2 regions of the Caldimonas sp. genome follow, and region 2 is predicted to be linked to the other one. Evidence: riboswitches for the same ligand, from Rfam matches in the RefSeq annotation. Region 2 holds a riboswitch; the other holds the start of a gene.

Region 1 (18,567 bases), on a different contig from region 2:
CCGAGATCGACCATGACTTCGAGGGCGACACCACCTTTCCGCCATGGGACCGCTCGGCCTTTGCCGTGGTCTCGCGCGAAACGCACACTTCGCCCGAAGGCTGGGACTACCACTTCGTGACCTACCAGCGGCGAGCCCTGCCCGTGCCGGACGAGCCCTGAACACCCCGCTGCCACTGCTGCACCGCCCCACCTGCCACGAGGCCGAGCATCAGCAGCAAGGCCAGCCAGGCAGCCAGGGTCTGGGCATGCGCCGTCGGCACGCGCTGCAGGCGCTCCCCGTGCACACGGACCCAGGCCTGCGCGCGCAAGAGGCTGGGCTCGGGCCGGCTCGGCAGGGCCTCGGCCCCCGGCCGGGCCTCCACCGCTGGCGCCTGACGGATCCCCCCCCGGACGGGTGAGGCCCGTAGTGCCCCGTGCATGTGCGCGTCCACCCAGGTGCGCACGCCGGCAAGTTCCTGCGCCAGGGGGGCCTCGCGCGTCAGGTCACGATAGAGAGCGGCCAGTTCGCGGCGCGTGGCAGGGTCGGGGGTCCAGTGGCCATGGCGCTGCGCCTGGATCAGGCGTTCGATCACCTGGGCATAGGCCTGTGGATGGCTGCGCAGCCAGGCCGGGACGCCCAGGCCCAGCCGGTCCTTCACATAGACCTCATGCAGGCCCTGCCAATGGTCGGCACGCACCACGTCATCGACCACGCTTTGCCAGCCCCAGGTGAACTGCGCCGCCTTGAGCACCTGCAGCGTGCCGGCATAGCCCTCCTCCTTTTGCGCCGCCACCCAGCCGGGGTGCAGGTAGCGCGACTGCATCTCCAGCGCCACGCTCTGCGCGGCCGTCTGCGCATGAGGCTCGTCGGCGTTGTGCAGTTGGTGGACGAACAAGGGCAAAGGCTCGGATCGCCCCGCCCGACGCGCGGCAGCAGCCAGGCCGCCCAGGTATTGGAACGGGTCGTCCGAGCTGACCATGCCGTACAGATGCGAGCTGCGCGACAGGACTGCCGCATCGGCCCGCTTCAACTGGGCGCCCAGGGTGCGCTCAGCCAGCGTCTCGTCGATGCCCGGCAGCGGTTCGCCGCCCAGGTAGGGGTGCCCCATGCGGCGCAGGAAGAGCGCCCCCAGGCGATCGTCACGCCGGCGCAGGCGATCGTCCTGCACGGCTTCACTCAGGCCCGTGCCGTAATCGCCCATCGCGTTGCCGAACACACGGGCGCGGCCCAGCAGCTGCGCCTGAGCGGGCGGCACGCCCTGGCGCCTCAGCTCGTCCGTCACGGCCTGGCTGTGGCGCGCCACCGGCCCGGCCGGCTCGGCCTCGCTCACCAGGGCCACCGCCGCATCGATCAAAGCCATCAGCGCCGGGAATTGGTCGCGGTAGGAGCCGGTGACGCTGAGCAGCACGTCCACGCGCGGCCGGCCCAGTTCCTTGGCCGGCACCAGTTCCACGCGCGTGGGGCGCCCCGCCGCGTCCCACACGGGCCGCACCCCCAGGGCCACCAGCGCCTGGGCTTCCATGATGCCCTGATGGCGCAGGGTCTCGCCGGCCCACAGCGACAGGGCCAGGCGCTGCGGTGGGCGTTCCGGGTGGGCCTTTTGCCATTGCGTCAGCCATTGCTCGAAGAGCAGTTGCGCCACGGTGTAGGCCTGGCGCGTGGGCAGGCGGCTGGGGTCCAGCCCGATGAGGTTGCGCCCGGTGGGCAGGCTGTCGGGGTTGCGCAGCGGATCGCCGCCGTAGGCTGCCGGCACGAAGCGCCCGTCCAGGGCGGCCAGCAGGCCGCTCAACTCGTTCTCGGCGGCATACAGCCGATCCAGTGCCTGTGCCTGCTCGGCCAGCGCCCGCAAGGCCTGCGGGTCGATGGCGTGCACGGCCGCCCGGTTGGGCACGCTGCTGTCAGGCGCCGGCGGGCGCAGATCGAGCTTGCTGGCAGCGTGCGCATCACGCAGCGCCACCTCCAACCAACGCATGGGCCGCGAAGCCGCCACCTGCCGGTGGTCGATCAGGAAGGTTTCGTCCACGTCCTCGCCCAGGGCATCGAGCAGCGGGGTGCGCAGCGCCTGCAGCACCATCAGGCGACGCGAGGCTTCGTCGGGTGCTCGCCCGAACACGGCCAGGCCGCGCGGCTGGCTGCCATGCGCGAGCTGGTCGAGCCAGGGGTGCAGCACCTCGAGAAATTCCTCCAGCCGACCGCGGACCTGATCAACCGTCCACTTCAGGTCATGGTGCAAGCGGCTTTCGACGATCAAGGCCACCAGGCGCTCGCCGATCTGCTGCTTCGTGGGGCCATGGTCGGCCATCGCCCAGTCATGCATCAGCTCGTGCAGGTGGGCCATCGTTGGCGACAGGCCGGTGGTGGCCAGCACCGGGGTGCGGTGGCTCACCAGCAGCGCGCGGCCCCGGCGCTTGGCCGTGAGCGCCTCGCCGAGGTTGTCGACGATATAGGGGTAGACGACGGGCACGTCCCCCAGCGGCAGGAGGGCATCGTCGAACACGTCCAGCCCGCGCGCCTTGCCGTTCGCCCATTCCTGCGTGCCATGGGTGCCGAAGTGGATCAGCGCATGGGCCTGCCGCGCCCACAGATAGACGGCCAGGTAATGGTGCGACACCGGCTCACGGCTGCGGTGCATGAAGGGGTTCTGGCCCTGGCGCAGGGTCTCCTCGCGCGGCGGCTGCGGCAGCACCGACAGATTCCCCGCCCGCAGGCGAGGAATCACGAACACCGCCTCGCCCTGCCAGTGCACGACGTAGCGGCTGGACGCCGGTTCGCCCCAGCGGGCTGCGATGCGCGCACGCACGGGCTCGGGCAGCGTGCGCCACCAGGCGAGATAGTCCCTCAGGGGCAGCGCGGCGGCCTGATCGTTGCGCAGCAAGGCGATCAGATCCACATCGGGATAGTAGGCACGCAGGAGCGGACGCAGGCGCTCGATCCACTCGGCCTCCCGGGTCGGCGGCACCCGGTAGCCGGCCTCGGCCAGGCTGGCGCTCACCACCTCCAGGCTGCGTGGCACGTTCAGGAAAGACGCTCCGAAGTGGCTGCCACCGGGCGGGTAGTTGTAGACCATGGCCACGAGCTGCCGGTGCGCCGCGGGCGTATCGCGCAGGGCCACCAGGCGCCGTGCCTTGTCCGCCACGGCCTGGGCCTGGCGCTCGATCAGCTCGGTGCGCCGCCCGCCATCGGCATGGGCGGTCACCACCACGGGGTCGATGGCCCCGGCCGCCTCGGGCTGCACCAGGTAGAAGGGGGCGTCGGCCAGCTTCAGACCCGTGGGGTCACGCTCCCAGGTGGCCGTATCGCCATGGCGGTAGGGCTGAGTGGCCAGCACCGGCGTGCCCCATGCCTGGAACAAGGCCTGCAAGGCCGCCGACTGCGAACTGATCTGATGCAGCACCAGCACCCGCGGTGGCGCAGCACCGAGCAGCTCACGCAGCCCGTTGGCATCGAGCTGCTGCCCGAAGACGGCATAGGCGTCGAGCCCCTGGGCCTCGAACAGCTGCAACCACCGGTCGAGCCAGGCCGTTTCCCCGTCGATGAAATGGTGGCGGTGTACCAGCACAGCCACGGTCGGCCGATTCGCACGCCCGGCCCGCCAGCGCTGCCAGTCCTGGACGTCGGCCAAGAAGCCCGGGGCCTGCGGGTGGTAAAGCGCGCGCAACGGCCAAGTCTGCGGCGCGGGCCAGTCCATGGCTGCCACTGCTGCGCCCGAGCGGCCCGATGTCAGCCAGGTCTCGCCCAGCCGCAGGGCATGGCGCAGGTTTGCCGCCCCCCCGGCACGCAGATAAGCCGCCATGCGTGCGGCCACGTCGTCGGCCGCCGGCGTGCCCGCCGACGCATCCGCCGGGACGATCCACACCAGGCTGCCCGGTCGCTGGCGTGCATGGGCCTCGAACAGCTCGCCGAACTGGCGCTGCAGCCGCGTCACCACCGTGGGGTGCGGGGCGTCGATCCACACCAGGTCCGCACGCGCCAGCCCCTCGGCCATCGCCTGACGCTGCGCGGCCTGGCCCGCGGGTGGATCCTGCAAGGGATGGTCCAGATGCTGCACCTGCCAGCCCCGTTCGGCCGCGACACGCTCGACCTGCGCGGTGCGGGACGCCGGCGTCACATCCACCGTGACCCACAGCAGGGTGCGCGCCTGTGCCACACCGCCGAATCCGCCGCCTGAGGCCAGCATCAGCAGCGCCACCACGGGCAGCCAGGCCCGCCATCCACTCATTGGGGCGGCTCCGCGCTCGGGGCAGACGCGGCTTCGGGCACATAGACGATGCTGCCATCGCGCAGCCGGTAGGCCACACCGGCGCGCACGCCCTCGCCTTCGCCGACCGAGCCGCTGCCGCGGTAGCGCACCTCCCGGCCCTGCTCGCGCACCACGATCTCCGGGGCCCCGTCGCCCACCGCCACAGCCCCGCCCTGGCGTGCCATGCTCACGGCGATCAGCAAACCCACCACCAGCACCAGGAAGACATCCACGAGGTTGATGGCCGAGAGCATCGGGTCGTCGTCGTCCTCGTCGAAGACCTTGAGAAAGCGCAGGCTCATGCCGACGCTCCCCGCGCCCGCTTCACCGCCAGCAGCTCGGCCAGCAGCCAGCGCCTGCGCACCGAGTACAGCACCAGGCCCAGGCAGGCGGCCGTGAGGGCCAGCACCACGCCGGCGAAGGCACCGCTGAACACCGACAGCGCCGCGTGCCCCTGGCCGCTGGCCACGCCCTGCAAGGCCGGGCCCAGCGGGATCATCGTGGCGATCAGCCCCAGCATGGGAGTGACGCGGCTGAGCAGGCGCAGCGGCTCCATGCGGGCCAGGGCCTGAAGCTCCAGTTCGTCCAGCGTCAGGGTGTCGGCCCCGCGCAGCAACGAGAAACCCGGCGAACGTCGTTGCCAGGCCTCGACCGCGACAACGCCCGCCATCCACAAGGCATAGGCAAACGCGCAGGCCAGCAGCACGAGGACCGGCGTCAGCAGCCACTGCACGATCTGCAGGAAACCCAGTTCGAGCATGGTCGCCTCAAAACGTCAGCGCCGGGAAGCGTGGGCGCACCGTGACGGTCTTGCGGCCCTTGGGCGAGGCAAGCTGCACGCGCAACTGTTTCAGGCCGGGGTGGTCGCGAAACGCGGTGAAGGACACCGCGTTGAGCGCTTCGGGCCGGTCGCAGCGGAACTCGGCACGGTAGACGATGTTGGGGATGTCAGCGTTCGGATCGGCCGCCGCCGGATCGGGGGTGGCCTCGTGGCCGACCACCTGGCACCGGGCATCGGCAGCAGGCTGCAGGAAATTCAAAGGGTCCTGCAGCCGTGTCTTGAGCTCGCTCCACACCCGCTCCTGGTCTGCCCCCTGGGGCGGGTAGTCGTAGCCCAGCAAGCTCTCCAGCGGCACGTCGAAGACTGCGGTGAGGGTGCTGCCCTCCACCACCAGCCGCACCGCACCGTGGCCGTGGCTGTGGCTCCCGTGAGCCCAGGCCACGGACGTGAGAACAGACCCAGCGCCCACCCACAGGCAGGCGCACAGGCGCGGCACGAAGCTCGCGCACGAGAACGACTTGAACATGACCGTTTGCGATGAGAAACGCTCTCACCGCCTTCCCCGACGGTGCACGAGCCTCACGGCCTGGCAATCACGCCGGGCCACCTTGTTGGCCGGTATCCGGGCTGGTGGAAACGACCTTCATCGCCTTCCCGGGGATGCCGACAACCCATCACCAGTGGCCTGCAAGATGAAAGCGGGAGCGCGTCCTGCGAAGACGCATCCTCCGTCCACTTACCGTTGCGGGGGCAGCGCTGGTTAGACACGGCCCGCGCAGGCCGGCGTCCCCCAGCTTCCCGTTGAACTGCAGCGCGTGAACCGCACTGCGAGCACCAACCTTCACATCCTATCAGCCCGGGCCAGGTCGATCGACGACCACCCAGGGCCCGTGCGAGCGTTCGCGCAACAAGACCTGCACGCGCTCGACCAGCGCTTCGATGCGACGGCTCAGTTCCATGCGCCGCGGCAAGCCCGGCAGCGCGGCCTCCAGCACACGACGGTCTTCGCGCGCCATCGCCAGCGCCGTTTGCTGCACGATCACCGCCGCGCGCAGGCGCATCACCTCAGCCTCCAGGTGATCGATCCGCCAGGCCTGCTCCCGCAATTGCGCGCTGCAACGCGCTTGCACCTGCCCATACAGGGCAACCAAGGCGCGATGCTCCTGTGCCAACGTTCCCACTTCGACCATGGCTGACTCTCCCGTTCATCCAGCCCCGAAGCTGCCGGGGCGTCCGTTTGCCATCGTGGGATCGACGATTTATTTGCAAACGATTCTCATTTGTGTTTATACTGCGGTCAAGTCATCGCCCTGCCGCTTGCAGGGCCGCCACGCCGGTCATCGTGGGGCGATCCGGGGCCACAGGCCCTCGATCGTTTTGGCCAGCCAAAGGCGGGTTTGCGCCCGTCTGGTAGCCAGGCTGCTTTTTCGACCCTCACCGCGAGCCGGTGCTACTGGCCTGCGGCAAGACCGCCTTCGTGGACGATCTCATGGGCTCGATCATCGGCCCGGTGCGCAGCGTCTACACTCGGCGTCCCGCGTCCCTCACTCGGTGCCCCGATGCAACTCGCCACCTGGAACGTCAACTCCCTGGCCGTGCGCCTGCCCCAGGTGCTGGACTGGCTGGGCCAGCACCAGCCCGAGGTGGTGGTGCTGCAGGAAACCAAGCTCACCGACGACAAGTTCCCGCACGCGCAGTTTGCGCAGGCCGGCTATGCGGCGCAGTGGTTCGGCCAGAAGACCTACAACGGCGTGGCGCTGCTGAGCAAGACGCCCGCCGAGGACGTGGTGCGCAACATCCCGGGTTTTGCCGACGAGCAGGCCCGCGTGATCGCCGGCACGGTGGGCGATCTGCGCGTCATCGGGGCCTATTTCCCGAACGGTCAGGCGCCGGGCACCGACAAGTTCGAATACAAGATGCAGTGGATGCGCTCGCTGCGCGACTGGGTGCGTGAAGAACTGGCCCGCCACCCGAAGCTGGTGCTGATGGGCGACTACAACATCGCCCCCGAAGACCGCGATGTGTACGACCCCATCGCCTGGGCCGGGCAGATCCACTGCACGCCCGAGGAACGCGAGCAGTTTCGTCAACTGCTGGCGCTGGGCCTGTACGATGCCTTCCGGCTTTTCGAGCAGCCGCCCAAGAGCTGGTCCTGGTGGGACTACCGCAACCTGGCCTTCCGCAAGAACCAGGGGCTGCGCATCGACCACATCCTGGTGAGCGAGGCGTTGAAACCCTCGGTGACGGCCTGCACCATCGACAAGGCCCCGCGCAAGAACGAGCGCCCCAGCGACCATGCGCCGGTGGTGGCCGTGATCGCCTGAGGAGGCCGGGCGCCAGCCTCAATCGTCGAGCCCCAGCTCCTGGATTTTGCGGGTGATGGTGTTGCGCCCGATGCCCAGTTTCTGCGCGGCTTCGATGCGACGACCGCGGGTGAGCGCCAGTGCCGTGTGGATGAGCCGGGCCTCGAAGCGGCGGGTCAGGGTGTCCCACACGTCGGGCTGCCCGGAGGCGAGCAGCTCCCGCGCCTCGCGCTCCAGATCCCGCAGCCAGTCACCGGCGGCCTGCACCGGCCCGCCGGCGCAGTCTGCCGGCTGCGCCGCAGGCTCGGCCTGGCCGGCGGAGGGCGCCACGGCCGTCGCCGCCGCGCTCGGCTGCGCAGGCAGCACCGACACCGGCGGCTTGGGCGAGAGCGTGGCCTCACCCAGCAGTTCGGGCGGCAGGTCCTTGTCCTCGATGACTTGGGCCGGCGCCATCACAGTCAGCCAGTGGCAGACGTTCTCGAGCTGACGCACGTTGCCGGGAAAGTCAAAGGCCATCAGCCGCTCCAGCGCCGAATCGGAGATGCGCTTGGCTTCCACGCCCAGTTCCTTGGCGCTCTTTTGCAGGAAGTAGCGCGCCAGCGTGGGGATGTCCTCGCGCCGCTCGCGCAGCGGCGGCAGTCGCAGGCGGATGACGTTGAGGCGATGGAAGAGGTCCTCGCGGAACACCCCCTGCCGGACGCGCTCCTCCAGGTTCTGGTGTGTGGCGGCGATCACACGCACATTGCTGCGCAGCGGGTTGTGGCCACCCACCCGGTAGAACTGCCCGTCGCTGAGCACGCGCAGCAGGCGCGTCTGCAGCTCGAAAGGCATGTCGCCGATCTCGTCGAGGAAAAGCGTGCCGCCGTCGGCCTGCTCGAAGCGGCCGCGCCGTGTCGTCTGCGCGCCGGTGAAGGCGCCGCGCTCGTGGCCGAAGAGCTCGCTCTCGAGCAGGTCCTTGGGAATGGCCGCGGTGTTGATGGCGACGAAGGGGCCGCTGGCGCGCGGGCTGTGCTTGTGCAGCGCGCGCGCGACGAGTTCCTTGCCCGAGCCGCTCTCGCCGGTGATCAGCACCGTGACGTTGCTCTGGCTCAGGCGGCCGATGGCACGAAAAACGTCCTGCATCGCCGGCGCCTGGCCCAGCATCTCGGGCATCTGCGTCAGGCGCTCGTCACGCACTTCCTCGCGCAGGCTCTCGTCGACTGCGCGGCGGATCAGCTCCACCGCCTTGGGCAGGTCAAAGGGCTTGGGCAGGTATTCGAAAGCGCCGCCCTGGAAGGCCGAAACGGCACTGTCCAGGTCGGAGAAGGCCGTCATGATGATGACGGGCAGCCCCGGATGGCGCTCCTTGACCTGGGCCAGCAGGTCGATGCCCGAGCCGCCGGGCATGCGGATGTCCGACACCAGCACCTGGGGCTCGTCCTCGTCCAGCGCCGCGAGCACGTCGCGGGCGTTGGTGAAGCTGCGCACCGGCAGGGCCTCGCGGGCCAGGGCCTTTTCCAGCACGAAGCGGATGGATTGGTCGTCGTCAACGATCCAGATGGGTTTCATGGGCTGCCGCCTGTCGTCCTCGCCTGTGGACTTTCGGCCTGAGCCCCACCCGGATCGCTCAGGGCAAGGGGATCAGGATCTTGAAATTCGTGTTTCCGGGCTCGCTTTCGCATTCGATCGTGCCATGGTGCTGCTGCACGAAGGTCTGCGCCAGCGTCAACCCCAAGCCCGACCCGCCTTCGCGTCCCGACACCAGCGGGAAGAAGATGCGATCGCGGATCGACTCGGGCACGCCCGGGCCGTTGTCCTGGATATGCAATTCCAGTGCCAGACGATAGCGCTGCTTGCCCAGCGTCACCTGGCGGGCGATGCGGGTGCGCAGGGTGATGCAGGCGTCGCCGGCGGCAATGCGCGGGGCCAGGGCCTGGGCGGCATTGTGGGCGATGTTGAGCACGGCCTGGATGAGCTGTTCACGGTCGCCCCGGAATTCCGGGATCGAGATGTCGTAGTCGCGCCGGACCGTCAGGCCGCGCGGGAATTCCGCCAGGATCAGCGAACGCACCCGCTCACAGACCTCATGCACATTCACATCGCCGACGACATGGGGCTTGCGGTGGGGGGCCAGCAGCCGGTCCACCAGGGCCTGCAGGCGGTCGGCCTCGTGGATGATGACCTGGGTGTATTCGGCCAGCCCCCTGGATTCCACCTCCATCTGCAGCAACTGGGCCGCCCCACGGATGCCACCCAGCGGATTCTTGATCTCGTGGGCGAGGTTGCGGATCAGCTCCTTGGTGGCCTGGGCCTGGTCCAGCGCACGCTCCTCGCGGTCCTGGCGGGTCTGCTGCTCGATCTCGACCAGCTCCACCAGGACCTGCTCGGGCTGGTCGGTCTGGGTCACGATCACATGCACCGGCAGCCATTCGGTCTGCGCGGTCCCCGGTGGACGACGCAGTTGCGTCTCGAAGCGGCTGATCGAGAACTCGTTGCGCGCCACCGCCACGACGGTGTCGCGCACGGCCTCGGGCTCAGCGAACCATTCGAACAGCGAGCCGCGCAGCATGCTGCGCCGCGAAAGGCCCAGCACGGTCTCGAAGGCCGCATTGGCGAAGCGGCAACTGCCATCGGTGCGCACCAGGGCCACCATGGTGGCCAACTGGTCGAAAGCGGCGAAGTCGGCCGGCGGCACCGGCGCGCCGTCGACGCCGTCGGGCAAAGGAGCGCAGGGCGAAGACACCGCCAGGGGCACCGCCGTCAGGGCGTCGTGGCCGGCAGGCGGCCCAACTCGCGGCGGATGGAGGCGATGTCGGCCTCCTTGCGGGCGATGTCGGCCTGCAGGTTGGCCACGCGGTCCAGATACTTCTGGTAGTTGCGCTCGTCGCCGCGGCGCTCGGGTTCGCCGTTGTTGTATTCCTTGCGCAAAGCGGCCAGGGCCTCCTCCTCGCGGCGCAGCTCGGCCTCGAGGATGCGCCGGGCATCGCTGTCGCGGGCGCGCTGCTCGTTCGGGTCGATCCGAGGGCCTGTCGGCGCGGCGGCAGAGGCCGAGCCGGCGCCGGACGGCCGGGCCGCCGGGGCCGGCCGGCGCGATTCGACGATGGTCACATTCCCGCCCTCAACCACACGACAGCCCTTGGCCTCGGCCTCCTTGGGCGTCAGGGCATTGGTGAAATGGTTGCCCGGGCAACGGTAGACCGTCTGCGCCCAGGCCGGCACACCGGCCAGGATGCAGGCGGCGATCACCAGGGGGCGGCAGAAGTCGGCTCGTGGCATGGATGCAGTCTGGGCAGGCAAGGCTGAGTAGACCCCGGCTCGGCGCAAGGGTTCACGGCTCGTGTCAGCCGTCGAGACCTGCAGTATCGGGCATGAGCCGCACCACGGTCCAGCGATGGATCCTCCGGAAAGCGACAAAGGGTGGCATATGCCACCCTTCGTCGCTTGCGAGAGCCCCTTGCGGGGCCGCCGGCTGCCTCACAGGCTGTAGTACATGTCGAACTCCACCGGGTGGGTGGTCATGCGGAAGCGGGTCACTTCCTGCATCTTCAGTTCGATGTAGGCGTCGATGAAGGCATCGGTGAACACGCCGCCCTTGGTCAGGAAGGCGCGGTCCTGGTCCAGGTACTCCAGCGCCTGGTCGAGGCTGTGGCAGACGGTCGGGATCTTCGCGTCTTCCTCGGGCGGCAGGTGGTACAGGTCCTTGGTGGCAGCCTCACCCGGATGGATCTTGTTCTCGACGCCGTCCAGGCCGGCCATCAGCAGCGCGGCAAAGCACAGGTAGGGGTTGGCCATCGGGTCGGGGAAGCGCGCTTCGATGCGGCGGCCCTTCGGGTTGGCCACATAGGGGATGCGGATGGAGGCCGAGCGGTTGCGGCTGGAGTAGGCCAGCTTCACCGGGGCTTCGAAGCCCGGCACCAGGCGCTTGTAGCTGTTGGTGGTCGGGTTGGTGATCGCGTTCAGGGCACGGGCGTGCTTGATGATGCCGCCGATGTAGTACAGCGCAAAGTCCGACAGGCCGGCGTAGCCGTCACCGGCGAACAGGTTCTTGCCGTCCTTCCACACGGACTGGTGCACGTGCATGCCCGAGCCGTTGTCGCCCACGATCGGCTTGGGCATGAAGGTGGCCGTCTTGCCGTAGGCATGGGCCACGTTCTGGATCACGTACTTCTGGAGCTGCAGCCAGTCGGCGCGCTGCACCAGGGTGCTGAACTTGGTGCCGATCTCCATCTGGCCGGCGTTGGCCACCTCGTGGTGGTGCACTTCGACCGGAATGCCCATTTGCTCGAGGATCAGGCACATCTCCGAGCGCAGGTCCTGGCCTGAATCGACCGGGGGCACCGGGAAGTAGCCGCCCTTGACGGTGGGACGGTAGCCGGTGTTGCCGTGCTCGTATTCCTTGCCGGTGTTCCAGGCGGCTTCCTCAGATTCGATCTTCACGAAGCAGCCGGACATGTCCACGTTCCAGCGGATGCTGTCGAAGACGAAGAACTCGGGCTCGGGGCCGAAGTAGGCGGCATCACCGATGCCCGAGGACTTCAGGTAGGCCTCGGCGCGCTTGGCCAGCGAGCGGGGATCGCGCTCGTAGGGCTTGCCGTCGCCCGGCTCGATCACGTCGCAGGTCAGAAAGAGCGTGGGCTCCTCATAGAACGGGTCGATGTTCGCGGTGTTCGGGTCGGGCATCAGCAGCATGTCCGAGGCCTCGATGCCCTTCCAGCCGGCGATCGACGAACCGTCGAAGGCGTGACCCGACGTGAACTTGTCTTCGTCGAAGGCCGAGATGGGCACGGTGACGTGCTGTTCCTTGCCACGGGTGTCGGTGAAACGAAAGTCGACGAACTTGACTTCGTTCTCCTTCACCATCTTCATCACGTCGGCGACCGTCTTGTTGGCCATCAAATGCTCCTAGGGGATGTGTGTGAGGGGGGTGGGTAGGCCGAGGGCCGGCCCGCGCGGGGGCAATTTAGCAGAAAGCATGCCAACGCTGATGCATTCCGGTGCATCGCCGGCACGCCGACGGGTCACCCCGGACATGGCCCGAACGGTGCGCGGCACCACCGCAGGTGCCAAGTGGCCGCCACGACGCCTGAAGCACCACCATAGTGCACGTTACCGCACCATTCAAGGGCTCGGCGGCGAGGAGTGTCGCACCAATTCGGGGCCGAGCCGCACGGCCAGCGCCTGCAGGCCCGACAGCAGGTCGGCGTAGGCCTGGGCCGCCGCCTCGGGCGGCCCCATGACCCCCAGTTCGATGTGCCGGCCATGCTCGGGGTGGTCGACGCTGGGCAGGCTGAACACCCGCACCTGCGGATGGCGGGACTCGATGGACTCCATCAGCGGGGTGAGGCTGGCTTCCATGCTGCCGTAGACGATGACCGAGCGCTCCGTCTGCGGGCGGGCGTGGAAGAGATGCCGGTACTGGTGGTCCAGCACCCACTCCATCATCGGCCAGGCCATGACCGGAAAGCCCGGCAGGAAGTGGACATGCCCCACCGAGAAGCCGGGGATCTTGTTGTAGGGGTTCGGGATGATCGTCGCCCCCTCAGGGAAGACGCCCATGTTGAGCCGGTGCACGTTGTCGGGGCGGTCGGGCTCGAAGGGCTGGCCCTGCTCGCGTGCGACGTCGCGCATGCGCTCGATGATCAGCTCACGGGCCTTGGGGTGCAGGGCCAGCGGCACGCCCAGCGCACGGGCGGCGCACTGGCGGGTGTGGTCGTCCGGCGTGGCGCCAATGCCGCCGCAACTGAAGACCACGTCCCCGCTGGCGAAGGCGTCTTTCAGCGCCGCCTCGAGGCGGCGGGGGTCGTCGCCGACATAGCGCGCCCAGCGCAGGGCCAGCCCGCGCTGCGACAGCAGCTCCAGCAGCCGCGGCAGGTGCTTGTCCTGGCGTTTGCCCGAAAGGATCTCGTCGCCGACGATGAGAAGTCCGAAGTCCATGGTCATCCGTGCGGATCGGTGAGGGGGATCAACCGGGCGTGCCCGGGCCCGGGGGCGGTTCGAGCAGGCCCGCGGCACGCACGGTCTCGGGCCCCGGGGCAACGATGCTTTCGGCGGGCAGGACCTGGTCCTCGCGCTGACTGCGCCAACGCTCCAGCGCTGCCAGGGCATAGTGGGTGAACCACAGCGAGGAGAAGGCGAACACCAGCGTGTAGAGCCAAACCGACACCACCACGAGCAGCGGGGCCAGGATGAAGGCCACCGCACCCAGGGCCCACAGCAGGGCCGGGGCAGCCCCGAGGTAGCCGCACAGCAGGCCCATGCCCAGCAAAGGCCAGCGGTGCTCGCGCAGCAAGGCGTGGCGCTCGGCACGCTCGGCATGTTCGGCCAGGGCATCGAAGGCCATCACACGGTAGGTGAGCCAGCCCCAGATCAGCGGCGGCAGCACCAAGGCCAGCGGCGGGATGAGCCACAGCGGCAGGCTGACAACCAAGGCGGCCAGCGCCACCAGGGTGTGTCCCAGCATCCACAGCAGCGAGCGCCAGAAGGATTCACCCTGGCGCCGGGCCAGTTGCGGGAAGCGCCGGGCCCCCACCAGGCGCACCAAGGCCGGCGTCATGAGGACCGAGACGGCCATCAGCGACACCACGACGATCACCGGCACGGCCAGCGCCACCACGATCAACGGCGCCATCACCGCGCGCAGGCCGGTGGCCCCCATCGATTCCAGCCACAGCGTGAACGAGTTCACCAGGGCCCAGCCGCGCAGCCACGCGTCCACCGCCGCCACGGCGGCTTCCCAGTAGAACCAGCCCAGCGCAAAGCACAGACCGGCGGTGAGCAGCAGCGGCGCGAGCGACAGCAGGATGACGCGCGGATGCAGGCAGTAGGCCAGGGCGCGCCAGAAGGCGTCCAGGAGCAGGGTCATGAGGGTTTGTCGTCCATCAGCCGGGCCCAGCCGTGCGGGCCCAGCCGTCGCAGCGTCGCGATGTTGGCTTCGTAGATGGTTTCAGGCTCGGGAAACGCGGCCACCGCCCGCTCGATGCTGGCCTCGCGCAACAGGTGCAAGGTGGGATAGGGCGAGCGGTTGGTGGCATTGGCGATGTCGTCGGCGTCGGTGCCGGCGAACTGGTAGCCGGGGTGGAAGCTGGCCACCTGCAGCACGCCTTCCAGGCCCAGCTCGGCCACAGCCGCCTCGGCGTCGTCGAGGAAGTCGTTGAAGTCGAGGAAGTCGGCCAGCACATGGGGGTGGATCAGCAAGGTCGTGTCCGTTGCCGAGGGATCGGCCTGCGCCAGCCAGCGCAGCTCGGTGCGCAGCGCGTCCAGCAGGGCCTCGGTCGTGGTGGCAGGGCTCACCACCCAGCGGATCTGGCCACGGGCGTGCACCGCCTTGGCAAAGGGGCACAGATTCAGGCCGATCACAGCCCGCTCCAGCCACAGGCGGGTGCGGGCGATCACGTGCTCGGCAGTGGTTCGATCGGTCATCAGTAGCGGGTTTCTGGGGTGTCGCTGTCGTCGCCGCAGGCATGGAGCAGCACGCGCCGGATCTCCGAGCGCATCACGCGCAGGTCCAGCGGCTTGGCAATATACCCGTCCATGCCGGCCAGCAGACAGGACCGCCGGTCCGACTCGCTGGCGTGGGCCGTGGCGGCGATGATCGGAAACGGCGGCAGCCTGCCTTGGGCCTGGGCGCGGCGCAGGCGGCGCGTGGTCTCCAGACCGTCCAGCCCGGGCATCTGGACGTCCATCAACACGGCATCAGGGGGATGGCGCTCGCAGTGATCCAGGGCCTCCTGCCCGCCGGCAACCACCTCCACCTGAAAGCCGAGCAGCCGCAGCATCTCCTGGGCCAGCACCTGGTTCACTGGATTGTCTTCGACCACGAGGAAGCGTGCGCCCTGCCAACGCGCCAGCGGCAAGGCCGTCGCGGTCGCGGGGGGTTGGGCTGGCACGGCGGCGGCCGGTGCCTGGTGGCTGAGCGTGAGCTGGCGCAGGTCGGCCGGGCTGAGCGGGGCGATGTAGACCTTCAACCCCAGCGCCTGCCCACGCTCGGGCTCCAGCGCCCCGGTCTCCTCGCTGCCATGGGGCGACACCAGCACGACGATGTCGCAGCCGGCGCTCAGGCGCTCGCGCAAAGCCACCAGGGCCGCCTCGGAAACGGCTTGGCGCGCATCGTGCACCACGACCACCAGCCCCGGCGGCGGGGCCCCGGCGGCATGCGCCAGGGCCTGGTCCAGGCCGGCCAGCGACTGGACCTGCCAGCCCAGCCGCGCCAGGCGTTCGCCCAGCGGGTCGCCCGGCGCGGCGCCGACCACCCAGGCCCAGGCCCCGGCCACCGCGGGCTCGTCATCCGGCTCGGCGGCATCGGCCGGGGCAGCTCGCAGGGGCAGCAGCACCTCGAAGCTCGAGCCCACCCCCGGCTCGCTGCGTGCCTGCACGCTCCCGCCCATCAGCTCGCACAGGCTGCGCACGATGGACAGCCCCAGCCCTGTGCCCCCCACCGTGCGCGACACCGAGGGATCGGCCTGCTCGAAGGGATGGAACACGCGCTCGAGCGTGGCCTCGTCCATGCCGATGCCGGTGTCCGAGACCTCCAGACGCACATGGCACAGGCCCCCGGGCGAGCCTTCCACACTGACCACGAACCGCACCTGCCCGGCCACCGTGAACTTCAGGGCATTGGACAGCAGGTTGGTGGCGATCTGGCGCACCCGTACCGGGTCGCCGAGCACGCGCAGGGCCGCCCCGCGGCTGTCGAAATGCAGCGCCAGGCCTTTGTCGTACGCCTGGGGCAGCACCGAGCGCACCGTCACGGCCATCAGCTCACCCGGATCGAACTCCACCTCGTCGAGACTGAGCTTGCCGGCCTCGGCCTTGGCGAAATCGAGGATGTCGTCGATGATGGCCCGCAGACTCGCCCCCGAGGACTGGGCCAGTTCCAGATAGCGCCGCTGGGTGGCGGTGGTGGCGGCCCGCAAGGCCAGCTCGGTCATCCCCAGCACCCCATTGAGCGGGGTGCGGATCTCGTGGCTCATGTTGGCCAGGAAGAGCGATTTAGCCCGGTTGGCGCGTTCAGCTTCGGCGCGCGCGGCCTCCAGCCTGGCGGTGCGCTCCCGCACCAGTTCCTCGAGCTGGCTGTGGTGCCGGCGCAAGGCCTCCACGGCCTCCATCTCATCGGTCACGTCCGTCACCGCCCCGGCCAGGATCGCGGGCTGGCCGGTCTCGTCGGGCCAGGCCCGGGCCCGGCAGCGCAGCCAGCGCCAGCTCCCGTCGCGGTGCAGCACCCGCACCCGGTAGTGCCATTGCCCGCCTTCGCGCAAGGCGCGTTCGTAGGGCACGGTGAAGGCCTCCAAGTCGTCGGGATGGATGCGCGCGTTCATCACGTTGCGGTCGTTGGGCAGCTCGTGATCGGCAAAGCCCATGATCTCTTTGTAACGCGGCGAATACCAGCTCTGGTTGGTGCGCAAGTCGCGCTCCCAGATCCCATCGTGAGTGCTCTCCATCACGCGGCGGTAACGCGCGGCCGTCGCTCGCTGGCTGTCCTCGGCCTGCTTCAAGGCGGTGATGTCGGTGGCGATGGCCAGGTAGCCGAGGAAGCGGCCGCCATCGTCCAAAGGAGTGGCTTCGACGCGCCGCCACCAAGCCCGTCCGTCGGGCAGACGCAGTTCGATCTCGGCGGAGAACGCCTCACGCGCGGCCACAGCGGCCTGCACCCGGGGCGAAGGCGCGGCCTGCCCGTGGGAGGTGAGCCACTCATGCCAGGGCCGCCCACGCAGAAGCTCGATGGCCGGGGACGACGCCCAGGCATCGTTGAACCACACCACCTGGCTCTTCGCATCGGCCACCAGGGCCAGGCAGCGGCTGCGCTGCAGGCCCGCCACCAGCAGGTCCGGCGACAGGCCCGCCACCGCCCCGGGCGGCGAAGGCAGGTGCTCAGACGGCTCGCGAGGATCTGTCACGGCTCGGGACGTGCGGGCCCTCACCCGCACCGGAAATGCTCATGCTCAGCCATGCTTGTAGCACCGTCTGGCCCACGGGGGCGCCCCGCGTCTGCGTTGTGCGACACCCTTTCGAGGGTCTGGGCCCTGCCTGCGTGCGGAAATCGCGCGGCGTAGACTGCGGGGCAGCCCTTCCCCGCCCTTCCATCACGGCCGGCCCGCATGCCTTCCATCTCCTGTGCACCACCCGCATCGCCCGCGTGCTCCTCATTGTGGACAAAGCAAAAGCCCGCCTTTCGGCGGACTGATGCAGGCTCGGCCGGTGGCCTTCAGCGCGTGATGGGCTTGTAGCGCAGGCGGTGCGGGCGGGCCCCCTCCTCGCCCAGGCGCTTCTTCTTGTCTTCCTCGTATTCCTGGTAGTTGCCGGTGAAAAAGTACCACTGGGAATCGCCTTCGGCGGCCAGGATGTGGGTGCAGATGCGGTCCAGGAACCAGCGGTCGTGGCTGATCACCAGGGCCGAGCCGGCAAACTCCAGCAAGGCCTCCTCCAGCGCGCGCAGGGTTTCGACGTCGAGGTCGTTGCTGGGCTCGTCCAGCAGCAGCACGTTGCCGCCCTTGGCCAGGGTCTTGGCCAAGTGCAGCCGGCCGCGTTCGCCGCCCGAGAGGTTCTTCACCAGCTTCTGCTGGTCGTTGCCCTTGAAGTTGAAGCGGCCGAGATAGGCGCGTGAGGGCATCACGAACTTGCCCACCACGATGTTGTCCAACCCGCCGGAGACGTCCTCCCAGACGGTCTTGTCACCGTCAAGGTTCTCGCGGCTTTGGTCCACGAAGGCCATCTTGACGGTCTGGCCGATCAACACCTCGCCGGAGTCGGGCGTCTCGGTGCCCTGGATCATGCGGAACAGCGTGGACTTGCCCGCGCCGTTCGGGCCGATGATGCCCACGATGGCCCCGGGCGGCACCTTGAAGCTCAGGTTGTCGATCAGCACGCGCTCGCCGAAGCTCTTGGTGACGTTCCTGAACTCGATCACGTCATTGCCCAGGCGCTCGGCCACCGGAATGAAGATCTCGTTGGTCTCGTTGCGCTTCTGGTATTCGACGTCGCTCAGCTCCTCGAAGCGGGCCAGGCGCGCCTTGCTCTTGGCCTGCCGGCCCTTTGCATTGGAGCGCACCCACTTGAGCTCCTCCTTCATCGCCTTGATGCGGGCGTCCTCCTGCTTCTGCTCGATCTCCAGGCGGCGTTCCTTCTGGTCGAGCCACTCGGAGTAGTTGCCCTTGTAGGGGATGCCCATGCCGCGGTCGAGTTCGAGGATCCACTCGGCCGCGTTGTCGAGGAAGTAGCGGTCGTGGGTGATGGCCACCACGGTGCCGGGGAAGCGCTGCAGGAACTGCTCCAGCCACTCCACCGAT
Region 2 (10,315 bases):
GAGGTACGCCTGCTGCCCGGGCGCGAGTTCCCGATGGACGAGGAGGCCCGCGCGAAGTTCCGCGCCCGTTGGCGCGAGCGCATCGAGGGCGACCCGAGCAAGGCGCGGGTCTACAAGGACATCGGCAACGGCATCGCCACCGCCGGCATCGAGTACTACCTGCCGTTGTTCTTCGACGAGACGTCCACAATCTTCCAATACCTGGGCGAGGCCGCCGTCCTGGCCCTGCATGGCGAGATCGACGAAGCCCTGAAGCGCTTCTGGAGCGACACCCGCGAGCGCCATCGCTTTTTGCAGCACGACCCCGAACGCCCGCTGCTGCCGCCCGAAGACCTCTTCCTGCGCCCCGAGGACTTCTTCAGCCTGGCCAATGCCCATGCCCAGCTCGCGCTGCGCGGCCACGAGCCGGTGGACTGGGCCCGCCCCCTGCCCGACCTCTCGGCCGAACGCGGCGCCCCCGAGCCGCTGAAGCGGCTACAGGTGCATGTGGGCACCACGCCGCACCGCGTGCTGATCGTGGCCGAATCGCCCGGCCGCCGCGAAAGCCTGCTGGAGCTGCTGCGCGACAACAGGATCGAGCCGCCCACGATCGATTCGCTGGCCGCCTTCGAGGCCGGTGAGGCCCACTTCGCGATCACCGTGGCCCCGCTGGCCGGTGGCTTTCACTGGGCGCGCCCCGAGCCCGCCCCGGCCATCCAGTTCGTCACCGAGACCGAGCTCTTCGCGGTGGCGCCCACGGCACGCCGCCGGCGCAAGCAGGAGCAGGTCAGCAACGTCGATGCACTGATCAAGGACCTGTCGGAGCTGAAAGTGGGCGACCCGGTGGTGCATGCCAACCATGGCATCGGCCGGTATCAGGGCTTGCTGAACATCGACTTGGGCGATGGTCCGAGCGAATTCCTGCACCTGGAGTATGCCGACAAGGCCACGCTCTACGTGCCGGTGTCGCAGCTCCACCTCATCAGCCGCTACACCGGTGTGAGCTCCGACGAGGCGCCGCTGCACCGCCTGGGCTCGGGCCAGTGGGAGAAAGCCAAGCGCAAAGCGGCCGAGCAGGTGCGCGACACGGCGGCCGAGCTGCTGAACCTGTACGCCCGCCGCGCCGCGCGCGAAGGCCATGCCTTCCGCTTTTCGCCGCACGATTACGAGGCCTTCGCCGCCAGCTTCGGCTTTGAGGAAACCCCCGACCAGAACGCCGCCATCCACGCCGTGATCCAAGACATGGTGAGCCCGCGCCCCATGGACCGCCTGGTGTGCGGCGACGTGGGCTTCGGCAAGACCGAGGTGGCCCTGCGCGCGGCCTTCGTGGCGGTGACGGGTGGCAAGCAGGTGGCGCTGTTGGCGCCCACCACCCTGCTGGCCGAGCAGCACTACCAGACGCTTTGTGACCGCTTTGCGCAGTGGCCGGTCAAAATCGCCGAACTTTCGCGCTTTCGCACCGGCAAGGAAGTGCGCCAGGCCCTCGACGGACTGGCCGACGGCACGGTGGACATCGTCGTGGGCACCCACAAGCTGCTCTCGCCCGACGTGAAATTCGCCCGCCTGGGCCTGCTCATCATCGACGAGGAGCACCGCTTCGGCGTGCGCCACAAGGAGGCCATCAAAGCCCTGCGCGCGGAGGTGGACGTGCTCACGCTCACCGCCACGCCCATCCCGCGCACGCTGGGCATGGCGCTGGAGGGCCTGCGCGACCTGTCGGTGATTGCCACCGCGCCGCAGCGGCGCCTGGCCATCAAGACCTTCGTGCGCAACGAAAGCAGTGGCGTGATCCGAGAGGCCGTGTTGCGCGAGCTCAAGCGCGGCGGGCAGGTCTACTTCCTGCACAACGAGGTCGAGACCATTCAGAACCGCCGCGAGAAACTGGCCGAGCTGCTGCCCGAGGCCCGCATCGCCGTGGCCCACGGCCAAATGCACGAGCGCGAGCTGGAGCGCGTGATGCGCGACTTCGTGGCCCAGCGCTACAACGTGCTGCTGTGCTCGACCATCATCGAGACCGGCATCGACGTGCCCACGGCCAACACCATCGTCATCAGCCGTGCCGACAAATTCGGCCTGGCCCAGTTGCACCAGTTGCGCGGCCGTGTCGGCCGCTCGCACCACCAGGCCTATGCTTACCTGTTGGTGCCCGATGTCGAAGGCCTGACCAAGCAGGCTGCGCAACGGCTGGAAGCCATCCAGAGCATGGAGGAGCTGGGCTCGGGCTTCTATCTCGCCATGCACGACCTGGAGATCCGGGGCGCCGGCGAGGTGCTGGGCGACAGCCAGAGCGGCAACATGCAGGAAGTGGGCTTCCAGCTCTACAACGACATGCTGGCGCAGGCCGTGCGCGACCTGAAGGCCGGCCGCGAGCCCGACCTGCTCTCGCCGCTGAACGTCACCACCGAGATCAACCTGCACGCCCCTGCGCTGCTGCCCGAGAGCTACTGCGGCGACGTGCATGTGCGCCTGAACCTCTACAAGCGCCTGGCCACCACCGAGAAGACCGACCAGATCGACACCCTGCTCGAAGAGATCACCGACCGCTTCGGCAAACTGCCCCCGCAGGGCCAGACCCTCTTCGACGTGCACCGCCTGCGTGTACTGGCCAAGCCCTACGGCGTGCTCAAGATCGACGCTGCGCCCACGGGCATGAGCATCACCTTCCGCCCCAACCCGCCCATCGATGCAATGCGCATCATCGAGCTGGTGCAGAAGAACCGCCACATCAAGCTGGCCGGCAACGACAAGCTGCGCATTGACAAGGCCCTGCCCGAACCCAAGGATCGCGCCCAGTTCATCCGCGACGTGCTGCGCTCGCTGGGCGCGCCGGTGGCAACCCCGGCCTGAGCCCGACGCAAGAGACTGCCCTCCCCTTCTCCTGCCATGACCACCTTCATCGAATACGCCCCCGGGCTCGTCATCCGCGGCTTCACCCCGCCGCTGCGCCTGGCTGACTACAAGGCCATCGCCTTCGACATGGATTCCACGCTGATCAACATCGAGTGCATCGACGAGATCGCCGACGCCGTGGGCAAGAAGGCCGAAGTGGCCGCCATCACCGAAGCCGCGATGCGCGGCGAGATCACCGACTTCAAGGACAGCCTGCGCCGCCGTGTGGCGCTGCTCAAAGGGGTGCCCGAAGACGCGCTGATGGAGGTCTACACCCAGCGCCTGCGCCTGAACCCGGGTGCGGCCGAACTCATCGCCGCCTGCCGCGCCGCGGGCTTGCGCACCCTGCTCGTGTCGGGCGGCTTCACCTTCTTCGCCGACCGCGTGCGCGAGCGCTTGGGGCTGGACCACGCCCATTCGAACGTGCTGGAAATCGAGAACGGCCGGCTCACCGGTCGAGTGGTGGGCGACATCGTGGACGGCGAAGAAAAGAAGCGCCAGCTCCTGGCCCTGTGCCAACGCCTGGGCTGCCCGCCCTCACAAGCCATCGCCGTGGGCGACGGCGCCAACGACCTCCTGATGATGGCCGCCGCCGGTCTGAGCGTGGCTTACCACGCCAAGCCCAAGGTGCGCGAGCAGGCGATGGTGGCGATCAACCTTGGCGGTCTGGATCGCTTGCTGGACGTGCTGCATTGAAGCGCCAAGCCCGCATCGGTTGGTCCGTGCGGGCTGAATGTCAGCCTCGTGCCGGCATCACCACGATGCCGTCTTCGTCGGCGAACAACCATTCGCCCGGACGCACCCACACGCCCTGCACTTGCACCGGCACATCGCGCTGGCCCTGGTGGCGGCGTTCGGTAGGCATGGGGTTGAGGCCCAGGGCACGGATACCGACGTCGCATGTGCGAATCTCAGCCAGGTCGCGCACGCAGCCGTTCACCACCACACCGGCCCAGCCGTTCTTCGCCGCCGCGGCGGCGATGTTGCCGCCCACCAGCGCGCGGGCCAGCGAGGCGCCGCCGTCCACCACCAGCACCTGGCCGTGGCCCGGTCCTTCCAGCAAGGCTTTCACCTCGGTGTTGTCCTCATAGCACTTCACCGTGCGCACCGGGCCGGCAAAGCGGGCCTTGCCGCCGTAGCTGTGGAACACGGGCGGCAACACGCGGAAGGCGCCGTCGGTGTCGGCCTTGTGCTCGTCGCACAGATCGCAGGTGGAGAAGGTCTCGAAGTTCATGCGTTGTCGATCTTCTTGATGGGCGGTTTGACGTCCTCGGGCCGGGCCGGCAGCATGGGCTGGTGCTCGCGCGCCGCGTTGAGGATGATGGAGGTGGAAGTTTCCGTGAGCAAGCAGAATTTCGTCACCACCGCATCGAGGTGGGCGACGTCGATCACCGCGATTTCCAGGATCCAGCTGTCCTCGCCGGTCACGTTGTAGGCATTGATGACCTCAGGCGTGTGCTGGATGAGCTTCACCACCCGAGCGTATTCGGCCCGCCCCACCCGCACGATGGCGCGGATGCCGTAGCCCAGCTTGGCGAGGTTCACGCTGGCGTGGTAGCCGGTGATGACGCCGGCCGATTCCAGCTTACGCACGCGCTCGGTCACGGCCGGCTGACTCAAGTGCACGCGCCGGCCCAGCTCGGCCATCGACAGGCGGGCATCGGCCTGCAATTCGGCCAGGATACGGGTGTCGTGAGGGTCCAGCTCCAGGTTCAAAGTCAAGGCGGCTTCCTTCTTTGAGATTCACGGCAGATCGACTTCATCTCCGTTGAATTCGTCTTCATCGGCACTTCGAGCTTTTCTAGCATAGCGGCTCAACACCTGACGACAACACGCTCATGTCCACCGCCACCTCTTCGCTGCCCTCCGCCCCCGCGCTCAGCCCGACGGTGATGCTCTGCCTTGCGGCCACCTGGCTGGTCTGGGGCTCCACCTACCTGGCCATCAAGTATGCGCTGATCAGCTTCCCGCCTTTTTTCCAGATGGGCACCCGCTTTCTGTTTGCCGGCGTGGTGCTGGCCGCCTGGATGCGCTGGCGCGGCGTGGCCTGGCCCAACGCGCGCCAATGGCGCAACGCCCTGGTGGTGGGCACCCTGATGCTGGGCGGTGGCATGGGCGGCACGGCCTATGCCGAGCAGACCGTGGGCTCGGGCCTGGTGGTGGCCTTCATCGCGGTGGTGCCACTGATGATCGCGGCCCTCAACCTGCTGTGGCGTGTCGTGCCCGCTCGCCTGGAGATGGCCGGCATCGCCGTGGGCCTGGCCGGCGTGCTGATGCTCACCCAGGGCGCCGGCTTCCAGGCCTCCCCCGCGGGGCTGGCGGCGATTGCGATCGCCTGCCTCACCTGGTCGCTGGGCAGCGTGCTCAGCCAGCGCAGCCTGCCGATGGCCCCGGGCGCGATGGGTTTCGCCAGCGAGATGATCTGCGGCGGGCTGGTGCTGATGGCGCTGGCCTGGGCCGCCGGCGAGTCGCCCGCCTGGCCGCCCGAGCCGCTGGCGGTGGGCGCGTGGTTCTACCTGGTGGTGTTCGGCTCGCTGATCGCCTTCAACGCCTACATGTACTTGCTGGCGAACACGAGCGCCGCGCTGGCATCGAGCTACACCTTCGTCAACCCGGTGATCGCGATGGTGCTGGGCGTGACGGTGGCCGGCGAGCACATCACCGGCCCCGAGTGGCTGGCCGCCGGCATCGTGCTCGGCGGCGTGGTGCTGATGCTGCGCGGCACGGCAGCGCGGCGTCGATGAAGACGCAGCATCCGTCGTACTACAATTCCCCATGTTGGTGCTCGCCCGGCGGTCCCGCCGGGCAGTTAAACGGGAAGCAGGAAGCGCCGTCGGCCCCGCCGGCACGCCAACCTGCGCTGCCCCCGCAACGGTAAGCAGACGGGCACGCCTTCGGGTGCGCTCAGCGCCGATCCTCAACCACTGGCCGAGTCCTTCGGGTCGCGGCTGGGAAGGTGATCGGTGTGGATCTGTCAGCCCGGATACCGGCCAACAGGGGAGCGCGTGCGCGCGCTCGATGGGTTCTGGCCTGCGGGGAAGTGGGCTGGAACGATCATTGCCGTTTCAACCATGTCTCTTGCCCGACCCCTCCGTCGCAGCGCGCGATGGATTCTTGCGCCTTCTTGCGCACTTGCGCCGCTGGCTGCCGCTGCCCAAACGCTGCTGGCGCAGGCCCCTACACTGGACACCGTCATCGTCACGGCCACGCGCGTCGAGCAAAGGCTCGACGAGGTGCTCGCAGACATGTCCGTGATCGAGCGAGACACCATCGAACGCAGCGGCGCCACCACGGTGGCGGACCTGCTCTCGCGCACGCCGGGCGTGGAGTTCTCGCGCAATGGCGGGCCGGCGGCCAATACCAGCTTGTTCTTGCGCGGCGGCGACAACCGCTTCACGGCCGTGTTCATCGACGGCGTGCGCGTCGATTCTCAGTCCACGGGGGGCGCCAGCTGGAACGCCTTGCCGGTGGAACAGATCGAGCGCATCGAAATTCTGCGCGGACCGGCCGCCGCCGTTTACGGATCGGACGCCATCTCCGGCGTGGTGCAGATCTTCACGCGCAAGGGCGAGGGTCCTGCCACGCCGAGCATTGGCCTAGGCTTGGGCAGTCACCGTACGCGCAAGGCCGACATCGGCGTGCACGGCAAGAGCGGTGCCCTCGACTATGCCCTGAGCGTAGGGCATGAAGACAGCAAGGGTTTCGACACCCGCCCGGGCGTGGGCTTCGCCGACCGCGACGGCTACGAACGCACCTCCGCCTCTGCCCGCCTGGGCTGGGCCGTGGCCCAAGGGCATCGCCTGGAAGCCTCGGCGCTGGTCAACGACCTCGACTCCCAATACGACGGCTTTGCCAGCACGGCCGACGACCGTGCCTTGTATGACGTTCAAACCCTGGGCTTGACATGGTCGGCGCAGTGGTCGCCAGCCTATCGAATGCGCTTGAGCGCCAACCAAGGGCGCGACCGTTACCGCACCCGCCCCTCGCCGTATCTCACCGACACCAAGGTCGACAGCTATCTGTGGCATCACGAATACCGCATCGGCGCACATCGCCTGACCGCGGCTTTGGAGCGCCGCAAAGACAGCCTGGAGAACTCCGGCCCACCGGCCCTGGACGCCTCGCGCTCGCAAAACGCGCTGGCCTTGGGTTACGGCTGGAGCGATCGCGGCCACACGGTGCAGCTCAATGCCCGCCACGACGACGACAGCGAGTTTGGAGGCAAGACCACAGGGGCCGCCTCCTATGCTTACGCATTCGCACCCGGCTGGCGGGCCACCGTTGCAGCGGGCACGGCCTTCCGCGCCCCCACGCTCTACCAGCGCTTCAGCCAGTACGGCGTGGCCGACCTGAAGCCGGAGTCCTCGCGCAACCTGGAAGCCGGCCTGCGCTACGCGCAGGGCAACAGCCAGTTCGGCGTGGTGGTCTTCCGCAACGAGGTGACGGACCTCATCAACTTCGGTGCCCCCGGCCCCTGCGCCAGCAGCTTCGGCTGCTACGAAAACGCCGGCAAGGCGATCCTGAAAGGCGTGACCCTCTCGGGCGCGCACCGCCTGGGCGCCGTCAACCTGTGGGGCTCGGTCGACTTCCAGAAACCGCTCAATGCCGACACCGACCGCCTCCTGGCCCGCCGCGCCCGCCGCCATGCGCAACTGGGCGCCGATGCCACGCTCGGCGACTGGACCGTGGGCGCCGACCTGAAGCTGGTCGGTGAGCGCTTCGACAACGCGGCCAACACCGTGCGCCTGGGCGGCTACGGGCTCGTGAGCCTGCATGCCAGCCGCACCCTGGCGCAGGACTGGACCGTGCTGGCCCGCGTGGACAACCTGGGCGACAAGGACTACGCGGTGGCCCGTACCTACGCCACCGGCGGACGCATGGTGTTCGTCGGCCTGCGCTGGTCGCCGCGCTGAGCCACTGCGCCTGAAGGCCCATGCGCTTCGTCCGCTCGCTGCCCCTGTTCTATGCCGTGCTGCTGGGCGGGGTGGCCCTCGCCTTGATGCTCGCTCTGGGGCTGGGCAGCCAGCGGCTGGACGCAGCCGAGGTGCTGGCGGCCGTGGCCGGCCGGCTCGAGGGCATCGGGGCGGACATCGTGCTGAATCTGCGCCTGCCGCGCGCGCTGTCGGCCCTGGCCTGCGGCGCCCTGCTGGCGCTGGCCGGCGCGCTGCTGCAAACCCTGCTGCGCAACCCGCTGGCCGACCCGTATGTGCTGGGCATCTCCAGCGGGGCCTCGGTGGGCGCGCTGCTGGCGCTGTGGGCGGGGGCCACCTGGGCCTGGGTCAACCTGGGCGCGGCCATCGGTGCGCTGGTGGCCACGGCGCTGGTCTTCCTGTTGGGCGCGCGGGCTTTCCGCCGCCAGGCCGACAGCACGCGCGCCAGCGTGCAGCTGCTGCTGGTGGGCGTGATCGTGGGCGCGGGTTTTGGCGCCATCGTGGCCTTCATCCTGTCGATCGCGCCCGAGGCACAGCTGCGCGGCATGATCTTCTGGCTGCTGGGCGACCTCAACGGCGCCGACCGCTGGGGCCTGCCGCTGGCCGGCGCTGCCGTGCTGCTGGCCCTGGCCCTCGTGCTGGCGCGCGACCTCAACCTCATGCTGCTGGGCGACGGCCCGGCCTATGCGCTGGGCGTGAACGTGCGGCGCTTGCGCCTGTGCGTGGTGCTGCTGGCCTCGGTGGCCGCCGGCCTGGCCATCACCGTGGCGGGCAGCATCGGCTTCGTGGGCCTGGTGGTGCCACACGCGCTGCGCCTGCTCGTGGGCAATGACCAGCGCGTGCTGCTGCCCGCCTGCGCCCTGGCCGGCGGCGCCTTCCTGGTGCTGGCCGACACCCTGGCTCGCACCGTGCTGGCCCCCATGCAACTGCCCGTGGGCGTGCTCACCGCCTTCATCGGCGTGCCCAGCTTCCTGTGGCTGCTGCTGCGCAATGGGAGGGCGGGATGAGCGCCGATCTGCTGGCCAGCCACCAGCTCACGGTGCGCGCCGGCCAGCGTACCCTCGTGAAAGGTCTGAGCCTGCGTGTGCAGCGCGGCGAACGCTGGGCCTTCCTGGGCCCCAACGGCTGCGGCAAGACCACCCTGCTGCGCACCCTGGCCGGCCTGCTCGACCCGGCCAGCGGCGAGGTCTACATCGACGGTCAACCCCTGCCTCACATCCCCACCCGGGCCCTGGCCCGGCTGCGCGCCTGGTGCCCGCAACACCACCAGGACGTGTTTGCGCTCACGGCGCTCGACGTGGTGCTGGCCGCCCGCCAGCCCTACGCCGGCCGTTTCGGCTGGCTGGCCCCCGACGACGAACGCATCGCCCGCGAACAGCTCGCCGCCCTGGACGTGGCCCACCTGGCCGGGCAGGACGTGCGCAGCCTCTCAGGCGGCGAACGCCAGCGCGTGGCCATTGCCGCCGCACTGGCCCAGGCCACGCCGCTGGTGTTGCTGGACGAACCCACCGCCCACCTCGACGTGCCCCACCAATTGGCCGTGTGCCGCCTGCTGGCCGGCCTGGCCGACCGTGCGGTGCTGCTGTCGCTGCACGACGTGAACCTGGCGCAGCGCTGCTGCACCCACGCCCTGCTCTTTATGCCCCCCGGCGCCGACGGCCAGCCCCGGCTGCTGGCCGGCCCGCTGGCCGAGGTGCTCACCGAAGCCCGCCTGAGTGAAGCCTATGGCTGCCCCATGCGCGCCCTCGACGTGGACGGCCTGCGCCACTTCCTGCCGGCGGCCAAGGCCTCCATGCCTGTGTGAACCATGACCGACGCCACCTCCTCTGACGCCGACCCTGGGCTGAACGAACGCCACCGCGAGCGCATGCAGCGCAAGAAAGCCATCGTCGATGCCAAGATCGAAGCCGCCCAGGGCGAGGGTGGCCTCATCCTCGTGCACACCGGTAACGGCAAGGGCAAAAGCTCCAGCGCCTTCGGCATGGTGGCCCGCGCCCTGGGCCACGGCATGAAGGTGGGCGTGGTGCAGTTCATCAAGGGCGCGATGCCTACCGGCGAGGAACTCTTCTTCCGCCGCTTTCCCGAGGAAGTGCGCTTCCACGCCATGGGCGAGGGCTACACCTGGAACACCCAGGACCGCGAGCGCGACGTGGTCAAGGCCCAGGCCGCCTGGGCCCTGGCGCGCGAGATGCTGGCCGACGACACCCTGGGCCTGATCGTGCTGGACGAGATCAACATCGCGCTGAAGTACCGCTACCTCGACGTGCAGCAGGTGATTGCCGACCTCCAGCGACGCCCGCCGATGCAACACGTGGTGCTCACCGGCCGCGCCGCGCCGCCCGAGCTGATCGAGGTGGCCCACACCGTCACCGAGATGGGCCTGGTCAAGCACGCCTTCCAGCAGGGCTTCCGTGCGCAGCGCGGCATTGAGCTGTGAGCCGATGACGCGTGCCCTGCTGATCGCCGGCCCCGCCTCGGGCCAAGGCAAGACCTCGCTCACCTGCGCGCTGGCCGGA

What was found. A riboswitch is a leader RNA that binds a small molecule or an ion and turns the genes downstream of it on or off. The one in region 2 is predicted to bind cobalamin.
Region 1: linked by a shared signal. The riboswitch ahead of ACK42S_RS05380 (DUF2796 domain-containing protein) and the one ahead of ACK42S_RS10590 (TonB-dependent receptor domain-containing protein) in region 2 are both predicted to bind cobalamin.

What each region holds. Positions count from the first base shown of each region.
Region 1 is NZ_JBKBVU010000032.1:3,558-22,124, reverse strand. Features, by position in the region: gene ACK42S_RS05400 (dihydrofolate reductase) at 1-161, shown strand, start outside; gene cobN (cobaltochelatase subunit CobN) at 122-4,201, opposite strand; gene ACK42S_RS05390 (DUF2149 domain-containing protein) at 4,198-4,524, opposite strand; gene ACK42S_RS05385 (hypothetical protein) at 4,521-4,982, opposite strand; gene ACK42S_RS05380 (DUF2796 domain-containing protein) at 4,990-5,529, opposite strand; cobalamin riboswitch at 5,599-5,857, opposite strand; gene ACK42S_RS05375 (hypothetical protein) at 5,855-6,193, opposite strand; gene ACK42S_RS05370 (exodeoxyribonuclease III) at 6,563-7,327, shown strand; gene ntrC (nitrogen regulation protein NR(I)) at 7,346-8,854, opposite strand; gene glnL (nitrogen regulation protein NR(II)) at 8,913-10,028, opposite strand; gene ACK42S_RS05355 (hypothetical protein) at 10,046-10,561, opposite strand; gene glnA (type I glutamate--ammonia ligase) at 10,760-12,178, opposite strand; gene ACK42S_RS05345 (competence/damage-inducible protein A) at 12,404-13,225, opposite strand; gene ACK42S_RS05340 (EI24 domain-containing protein) at 13,248-14,147, opposite strand; gene ACK42S_RS05335 (DUF1415 domain-containing protein) at 14,144-14,704, opposite strand; gene ACK42S_RS05330 (ATP-binding protein) at 14,704-17,178, opposite strand; gene ettA (energy-dependent translational throttle protein EttA) at 17,487-18,567, opposite strand, start outside.
Region 2 is NZ_JBKBVU010000093.1:1,152-11,466, forward strand. Features, by position in the region: gene mfd (transcription-repair coupling factor) at 1-2,826, shown strand, start outside; gene serB (phosphoserine phosphatase SerB) at 2,863-3,564, shown strand; gene rraA (ribonuclease E activity regulator RraA) at 3,605-4,102, opposite strand; gene ACK42S_RS10580 (Lrp/AsnC family transcriptional regulator) at 4,099-4,590, opposite strand; gene yedA (drug/metabolite exporter YedA) at 4,707-5,612, shown strand; cobalamin riboswitch at 5,631-5,878, shown strand; gene ACK42S_RS10590 (TonB-dependent receptor domain-containing protein) at 5,940-7,781, shown strand; gene ACK42S_RS10595 (FecCD family ABC transporter permease) at 7,802-8,806, shown strand; gene ACK42S_RS10600 (ABC transporter ATP-binding protein) at 8,803-9,603, shown strand; gene cobO (cob(I)yrinic acid a,c-diamide adenosyltransferase) at 9,607-10,236, shown strand.